DNA from 2 places in the Rhizobium sp. G187 genome. Region 1 is predicted to be linked to the other one. Evidence: riboswitches for the same ligand, from Rfam matches in the RefSeq annotation. Region 1 holds a riboswitch; the other holds the start of a gene.

Region 1 (3,816 bases):
AGCGGTTTACATGTTGCGCGGATGGAAGGCATCGGCAAGTCGGCCGATAGCGTCAATGTTGCGCGGACCGGGCGTGGCTTCAACATATTCGAGTATGACAAAGCGGTCTTGCTTCACGGCGTCCATGGCCTTGAAGGCGGGGTTCTCCTTCATGAAAGCAATCTTCTGCTCGGCGGTCACATCGCCATAATTGACGATCACCACGACTTCCGGATTGCGCTCGATAACCGGCTCCCAGGAGACTTCCGTCCAGCTTTTTTCGACATCATCCATGATGTTCACCCCGCCGGCGGCTTCGATCATGGCTGTCGGGATACCGAAACGACCTGACGTGAAGGGCTTCTCCGTGCCGGAATCATAGACGAAGACACGCGTCGGCTTTTCGATCGCACCGATGCGGGTGGTAATCTGATCAAGGCCCGCACGATAACCGGCAACCAGCGCCTCTGCTCTATCTTCGACCGCGAAAATCCGGCCAAGATTGATGATATCGGTGAACATGTCCTCCATCGTCGGCTTGTTCTTCGCCATGATGTGGATGCAGGATTCGGTCAATTCGTAGACCTTGATGCCGAACGGTTCGAGCGTTTCGGGGGTGACCTCGCCGCCAACCTTCATGCCGTAGTTCCATCCAGCAAAGTAAAGGTCAGCGTCCACGTCGAGCAGCACTTCCTTGGTCGGGTACTTCGGCGAAAGCTCCGGGAGTTCCTTCACGCCTTCACGCAAGGTCTCATCCAGCGTCTTCCATCCCGAGACACCCGTATAGCCGACCATGTGATCCTGTAGCTTCAAGGCGAGCATCATCTCGGTCAGATTGACGTCGTTTGAAACGGCACGCTTTGGCGGCGCGTCGAAGGTGACTTCTCGATTGCAGCTCTTCACCGTCACCGGAGCCGCCAGTGCGCTGGTTGCGAGGAACGTGGCGACAACACCGAAGACCAATCGGGAGAACAAGGCGGCAGGCATGAGAGACCCTTTCAAAATCAGGAAGCGGCAAGGGAAAATGAGAAGCCGGACAATCGGCCGTGATCATCGGCTCTGTGATTGGCCGTCACACCGAAGGTACGAGACAGAAGTTTTTCGGTCAGAACCGATTTAGGATCGCCGAAAGCCGTCAGGGACCCGGCATTCATCAAGCCCACATGGGTGGCAAAATCGGTTGCCAGATTGATGTCGTGCAAGGTGGTGATAATGGTCAGCTTCAGCCGTCCCAGGAGGTCGAGAATCTCGAGCTGGTGTCGGATGTCGAGATGATTTGTCGGCTCATCGAGGATCATGATCTGCGGCTGCTGCGCCAGCGCGCGGGCGACGAGCACCCGCTGCTTCTCACCACCCGACAATGTCGAGAACTGCCGCTTGCCCATATCCGCCAGGCTCAAGTGTTCGAGCGCGTGATCAACCTGGTCGCGATCCTCGGCCGTCCAGCCGGATAGCCCGGTACGCCACGGAATTCGGCCCATCATCACGACATCGCGGACGTTGAATGGAAAGTCGGCCGGCATCTCCTGCAGAACAACGCCAACTTTCTGGGCAACGCGCCGGGCCTGCATCTGCCAGATGTCTTCGCCTTCAATATGAACCCGACCTTCTCGGGGCATAAGGCCACGGTAGAGGCAGCGAAGCAGGGTGGTCTTGCCTGCTCCATTCGGACCAATAATAGCCAATCGATCGCCGGCTTTCAGAGCGAAGCTGACGTCACGGATGAGAAAGCGTGCGGCATCCGGCCCCCAGCCGAGATCTGAGACCTGGATACCAACTCCTTGCGTGTCACAGCTCATTAGAGACGCCCCTGCTTGGTGTCAGGGGGCAGCGGGGTCCAAGGCATCCGCGCGCGAACCATGTCAGCCATGCCGATGCCACAGCATCCCGGGCAATGGATTAGCTGGTGATATGTGAGACTTGCCACGACTTTCCCCCCAAGGACTGACCGGGAGGCGAAATGGCAAATTTTTCATGCGCTGGCGACCAGCGCAATTTTCCATTCAGATCCATCGGAACACCCCGTCCGCTGCAGTTACATTTCTCTTGACGGCAGGTCTCCTGGCTCACGGATATGTGCAGATCATCAACCTTCCCGCGAAACTTCGCAGTGGCTTGGCGCTCTCACGCCACCAGGATGAACGGCAATCCGCTTACAGTTGCGGGGGCAGCCACGGTCTTGGTCCCTGTATGGGTCGTCCTCACCGTGTTCCCTATTAATCCCCTCGAAGTCATCCGATGAGGGAACCGTCCCCTTCTGAATAGGGTGCCAAAGCTCTGCTGGTCAAGCCCCTCACCTGCGCATCAATCAATTCCTGCGTTCTGTAATATCATTACAATGCGAGTGCAAGGAAATTCCCGTGCTTAGGCGCGTGCCGTCTCAGACGATGAAAGCCTGGAGAAACACCGGGCAAACGCGGGTAGTGCAGTCCGATCCCCCCAGTAAGAGACAGTCGCCAATCCGCCGCCTGCGGAAGTGGCATCTCCGGGCCAGCTCAGCAAGCCAGCCGGAGATCAGGCGCCGTTCCTACCTGTGCCGGAGGTCGATTGGAGGTCAAGCCTGAGGACGGCCCACGCTGCGACGGCGGATCTCGATAATCAGGACGCCGAGCAGGGTCGCGGCGATCAGGATGACACAGAGCGCGTTGATCGTTGGCGTAATCCCACTTCGGACCTTCGAGAAAACGTAGACGGTCAAGGTATCGTAGGGGCCGCGTGTGAAGAGCGTTACGTTGAAGTTCTCGATCGACTGGAAGAAAGCGATAACGGCGCCAGCACCCAGTGCCGGGTAGAGATGCGGCAGAAGAATGCGGCGCAGAACCATCATATGGCTTGCACCGAGATCAAGGGCTGCTTCCTCCAGCGAGCGGTCGAAACTCTGAAGGCGCGCAAGGACCAACAACATCACGAAGGCCGAGATATAGGAGGCCTGGCCGAGGACCGCGAGATGCAGGCCGGGGGCCACGCCGAGCGAATTCCAGAACAGCAGGGTCGATATGCCGATGACGGCGCCGGGCGTGAGCACGGGCGCGACCATCATTCCATAGAGTGTGGATCGGAGCGTGCCGCCGAGATTGTTGACGAGGATGGCAGCGGCGGTGCCGATCGGGACAGAGATCGCGACGACAGCGAGCGCAACCAGCAAGGTGTTCTTGAAGGCGTTCAGCAGGCGAGCATCGTTCCACAATTCGACAAACCACTGCAGGGTAAATCCCTGCCAGGGAAACACGGAGGGAAACCGCGTGTCGTTAAAGGCGGCGCCGCCCATGACCACCAGTGGCAGCAAGAGATAGGCAAGGAAGATTACGAGATAGACGCGAAACAGCCAGTCGGATTTCTGGGTCATGCCGGCCTCACTTCGCAATGTCGGACAGTTTGACGCGGAAGATCCGCATCACGGCGGTGACGAAGAGCGTGCACAGGATCAGAAGCAGGAATGCGTAGGCCGCGCCCGTATTCCAGTCGAGCGATTCGAACATCCATTGCTGGATGATTTCCGTGAACCAGCGCGAATTGGTCGACGCGAGCAGCGTCGGCACGAGGATAGACCCGGCCGAGAGCATGAAGACCATCACGGATCCAGAAGCGATGCCCGGTTTGGCATGGGGGAGGATCACGCGCCAGTGGATGCGCCACCAGGATGCACCCAGATCGTCCGCCGCCTCGATCTGGCTCGTATCGAGCGACTGGATCGCATTGTAGACCGGGAACAGCATGAACAGGACATAGGTGTAGACGAGGCCGATCATCACGCTGCGGAAACCAGTCATCCAGCGGATCGGGCGTTCGATGAGACCGATATCGAGCAGGATGTAGTTGAGCGGTCCCTTCAGCGAC
Region 2 (3,816 bases), on a different contig from region 1:
GGGCGAACAACGGTCGCTGCCTGAGCCGGCACGAGGCTGCCCAGCGCCATCACGGCTGCGAGCGCGAGGGTTGCGGTATGCTTCAATGCAGTCTTCATGATATTTCTCCCTGCATGTTTTCGAGATCTCTACGCTTGCGAGAGCTTCGCGCTGATCTTGACCCGAGGTTATCGGCCACCGCCTGAACTGAGGATTAACATCCTATTCACCAGTTTTCACGGTGGATCACGAAACCTGGCGTGCGCCAGCCCTGTTTAACGGCGAGAACAGCCGGATGTTCCATGCATATCGGGAGAAACATGGAGGGCAGCAGCCCTCCAGTCAGGCGTATCGAAGGCGGCGATGCCGGACCGCCGCCTTCACATGAAGGAATCTTGTCTCAGGCCTCGATCTCGATGTCGCCTTTCGGGCGCGAACAGCAGGCAAGGATGTAGCCCTCGTCGATCTCGTCGTCGAGAATGCCGCCATTGTGGTCCATCTCGACCTCGCCGGACAGCTTCATCACCTTGCAGGTGCCGCAAAGGCCAGACTCGCAGGCTGCGCCGATGCGAACGCCGGCGGCACGCGCCGCCTGCAGCACGGTATGGCCCGGCGCACAAAGACCGTCCTTGCCCGACATGGCAAAGGTGACCTTGGTTGCCGCTTCGCCGTCCGAATGGTCGGCGACCACGATCGGCAGTTCCGGCTTGACTGGCTGGAAGGCTTCCTCGTGATACTGCTTCATGTCGAAGCCGGCGCCTTCAAGCGCTTCACGAACGGTTGCCATGAAGGGCGCCGGTCCGCAGCAGAACACGGTGCGCTCAAGGAAGTCAGGCGCCAGGAGTGCGATCTTCGCCTTGTCGATACGACCCTTCAGGCCCGACCAGAGCTGGCCGCGCGACACTTGCTCGACAATGAAGCCGAGCGTGAGATGCGGCATCTCGCGCGCCTTGGCCTCCAGCTCCCAGCGAAAGATGATGTCATCAGGGGAGCGGGCACAATTGAGGAAGGTGATATCGCTATCGGGTGCCCGATCTGCCATGTCGCGGGTCATCGACACCATGGGCGTGATGCCGGAGCCGGCGGAGATGAAGAGGTATTTCCTGCCCGGGTGCTTTGCATAGGAGAAGTCACCCAGCGGCCCGATCGCCTTCAGCGCCATGCCCGGCTTCAGGTGATCGAACATCCAACGCGTGCCGATGCTGTCGGCCTGCGCCTTGACCGTGACCGCCACCGTATAGGGACGAGACGGGCTCGACGACAGGGTATAGGTGCGCATCACCGGCTCGGGGCCGACAGGGATTTCGAGCGTCACGAACTGGCCGGGCAGATAACGGAACCAGAGGCCGGGCTTGTTCGGCTTGAAGGTGAAGGTCATCACGTCGGGGGCTTCCGGCGTGACGGCAACACACTCAAGGAGATGCTCCCGGTCGGACCAGGGGCGCATCTCATCGACATGGCGATACTGGGTGACGGCGATATTCATCTCACGCCACCGCTGTCAGGCGGGCCTTGTCGCCCTGCAAGCGGTTGATCATGAAGGTCGTGTACCATTCGACGAACTGCATCACGCCGCCTTCGTGGTCCACCGAGTAAGGACCGGGCTCATAGGCCGGCGAGCGGATGCCGAAAGCATTTTCTTCGACGATCGACCGGTCCTGATCATTGGTCATGTTCCAGACATGGGTCAGTTCCTCGAGGTCGTAGTCAACGCCTTCGACTGCATCCTTGTTGACCAGCCAGGTGGTGGTGACGGCGGTTTCCTCAGCCGAGAGCGGCAGCACGCGGAAGGAAATCGCATGGTCGCCAAGAATGTGGTTCCAGGTCGTCGGATAGTGGAAGAGCAGCATGGTGCCGATATGGCTGATCGGGACCTCGGCCGAGAGCGGCTTCTTCACCGCACGCTTGCCGGACATGGTGTAGCTTTCGGCATCCTGGATCAGAGGCATGCGGGCGGTGCGGAACTGGCCGGACGGGTCCATCTTGAACTCGGACGGCAGGCCTGCAGCTTCGCAGCGCGCCCAGTGTTCGGAGATGAACGGGTCGTCGCCTGCACCCTGCACGCCGGTTGCGGTCGGGGCTTCCGGATAAGTGCGGCAGAGCTCCGGGTGATTGCCGGCGCAGTGATAGCACTCGCGGTTGTTTTCCCAGACGAGCTTCCAGTTGCCCTTCTCGATGATGGTGTTCTGGTGGGCAACCTTCGCCTCCCACAGCCGGTGCGGCTTCATGTAGGGCTCGATCGAGGCGCGGACGGGGGCGAAATCGGGGGCATCATTGGCCAGGCAGATGAAGATGTAGCCGGCGACGCTTTCGCAATGCACGGTCTTCAGGCCGAATTCGCTCTTGTCAAAGGTTTCGCCCATCTGGCGGGCAAAGACGAGCGAGCCATCGAGATCGTAGGTCCACTGGTGATAGGGACAGACGAGCTTGGCAGATGCGCCGCGATCCTGGGTGCAGACGCGGTGGCCGCGATGGCGGCAGGTGTTGTGGAAGGCCCGGATGACCTGATCCTTGCCGCGCACCATGACGACGGGATAATCGCCGATCTGTGCGGTGAAATAATTGCCGGCGCGCGGGATTTCGCAATCATGGCCGACAAACAGCCAGTCGCGATACCAGATCTGCTCCATATCGAGCTTGAAGTAATCCTGGTCGATATAGAAGGGCTGCTCAAGGGAGAAACCCTCGCGGCGGTTTTTGAGCTGTCGCAGTATCGTCGCCTGCAGGTCCATGTCGTCCTCGTTTAAGCGCTGGCGGAGAAGAGCGGAGAAGGATCGCCCCGCTTCCTTGGGAAGCGGACCTGACGCATCTCCGGCCGCCCTCCGCGACCTTGAATGTTCGTTTCCCGAGGCTGGTTTCCGGGCTAAGGAGTGGTCCATTCACGGACCGCGCCGGCGCCTTCCCAGGGTTGCCCCCAGTGGCCTTTTGCCGAAGCGCATTCTCCACCACCGTTGCGGGGGCAGCGCCGGATTTTGACCGGCTTCCCGATTTCCACCCTCCCTAGCTGGGCGGCACCTCGAGCTTGGGTTCATCTAATCACACGGTCGAAATTCTCGCCGCACTGCGAAACGACACGGTCGGAAGTGTTTGCGACATGTCGCAACTTCGCTTGTCCAGCGCCCGTGGAGAAATTTTCGTTACTTTACTTGCGTCTAAGCAATGCCGCATTCCGGACGACAGGTCACGATGGCGCAAAATGGCCAACGGCGGAGATGTTTTGAGCTTTTGCGACTGGCAAGCTTCGGGAAACGTGTTTCAGCGATACTATCTGCAAATCGCCATCAATCAGGCTGCGTCGAGCTTTTCTCGCGCGCGTCTGTCAGGGCCGGGATATCGACATGCAGAAACTCAGATATTACGCATCGCCAAAGAAAAGCGACGCGAAGGCGCTGGCCAAGGCACAGCATACCGAGTTCTTGCGCACAGGTCGCATTTCGCGCAGCCGCGAGGACTGGCTGGCAGATGAACGACGCTATCTGACCTATGAAGAAGTTGCCGAGCGAACGGGCAAGCGGCTTGAGGCAGCAGCCGAGACGACCCATGCGCGCATCAACGCGGTGCACCGCGACATCCGCTTTCCAAAACTCATCTTCCACCGCACGCTGAACAACAGCCCGCATCTGGGCTATTGCCATGTGACTGCAGCACGGACGAACTTCGCGCAATATGCCGATGTGCGCTGGGCCTTCTATATCGCCAACTTCGTGGCAGAGCTCGGCGGCAGCGAATCCTTCTTCGACCAGATCCGGCAGAGCTATGCCCGTATGTATTTCGCCGTCGCGATGAAGCCGGAGGCGGAAACCAAGGCAATGGCGATCGACCGGACGGTGCGCGAGA

What was found. A riboswitch is a leader RNA that binds a small molecule or an ion and turns the genes downstream of it on or off. The one in region 1 is predicted to bind cobalamin.
Region 2: another riboswitch for cobalamin. It lies ahead of ACSV9I_RS06395 (aromatic ring-hydroxylating oxygenase subunit alpha); the one in region 1 lies ahead of ACSV9I_RS19420 (ABC transporter ATP-binding protein).

The regions. Positions count from the first base shown of each region.
Region 1 is NZ_JBPUGM010000008.1:29,072-32,887, reverse strand. It holds gene ACSV9I_RS19425 (ABC transporter substrate-binding protein) at 7-966, opposite strand; gene ACSV9I_RS19420 (ABC transporter ATP-binding protein) at 984-1,778, opposite strand; cobalamin riboswitch at 2,014-2,246, opposite strand; gene ACSV9I_RS19415 (ABC transporter permease) at 2,534-3,325, opposite strand; gene ACSV9I_RS19410 (ABC transporter permease) at 3,333-3,816, opposite strand, start outside.
Region 2 is NZ_JBPUGM010000002.1:323,208-327,023, reverse strand. It holds gene ACSV9I_RS06405 (BA14K family protein) at 1-98, opposite strand, end outside; gene ACSV9I_RS06400 (hybrid-cluster NAD(P)-dependent oxidoreductase) at 380-1,465, opposite strand; gene ACSV9I_RS06395 (aromatic ring-hydroxylating oxygenase subunit alpha) at 1,467-2,711, opposite strand; cobalamin riboswitch at 2,812-3,013, opposite strand; gene ACSV9I_RS06390 (DUF6656 family protein) at 3,318-3,816, shown strand, end outside.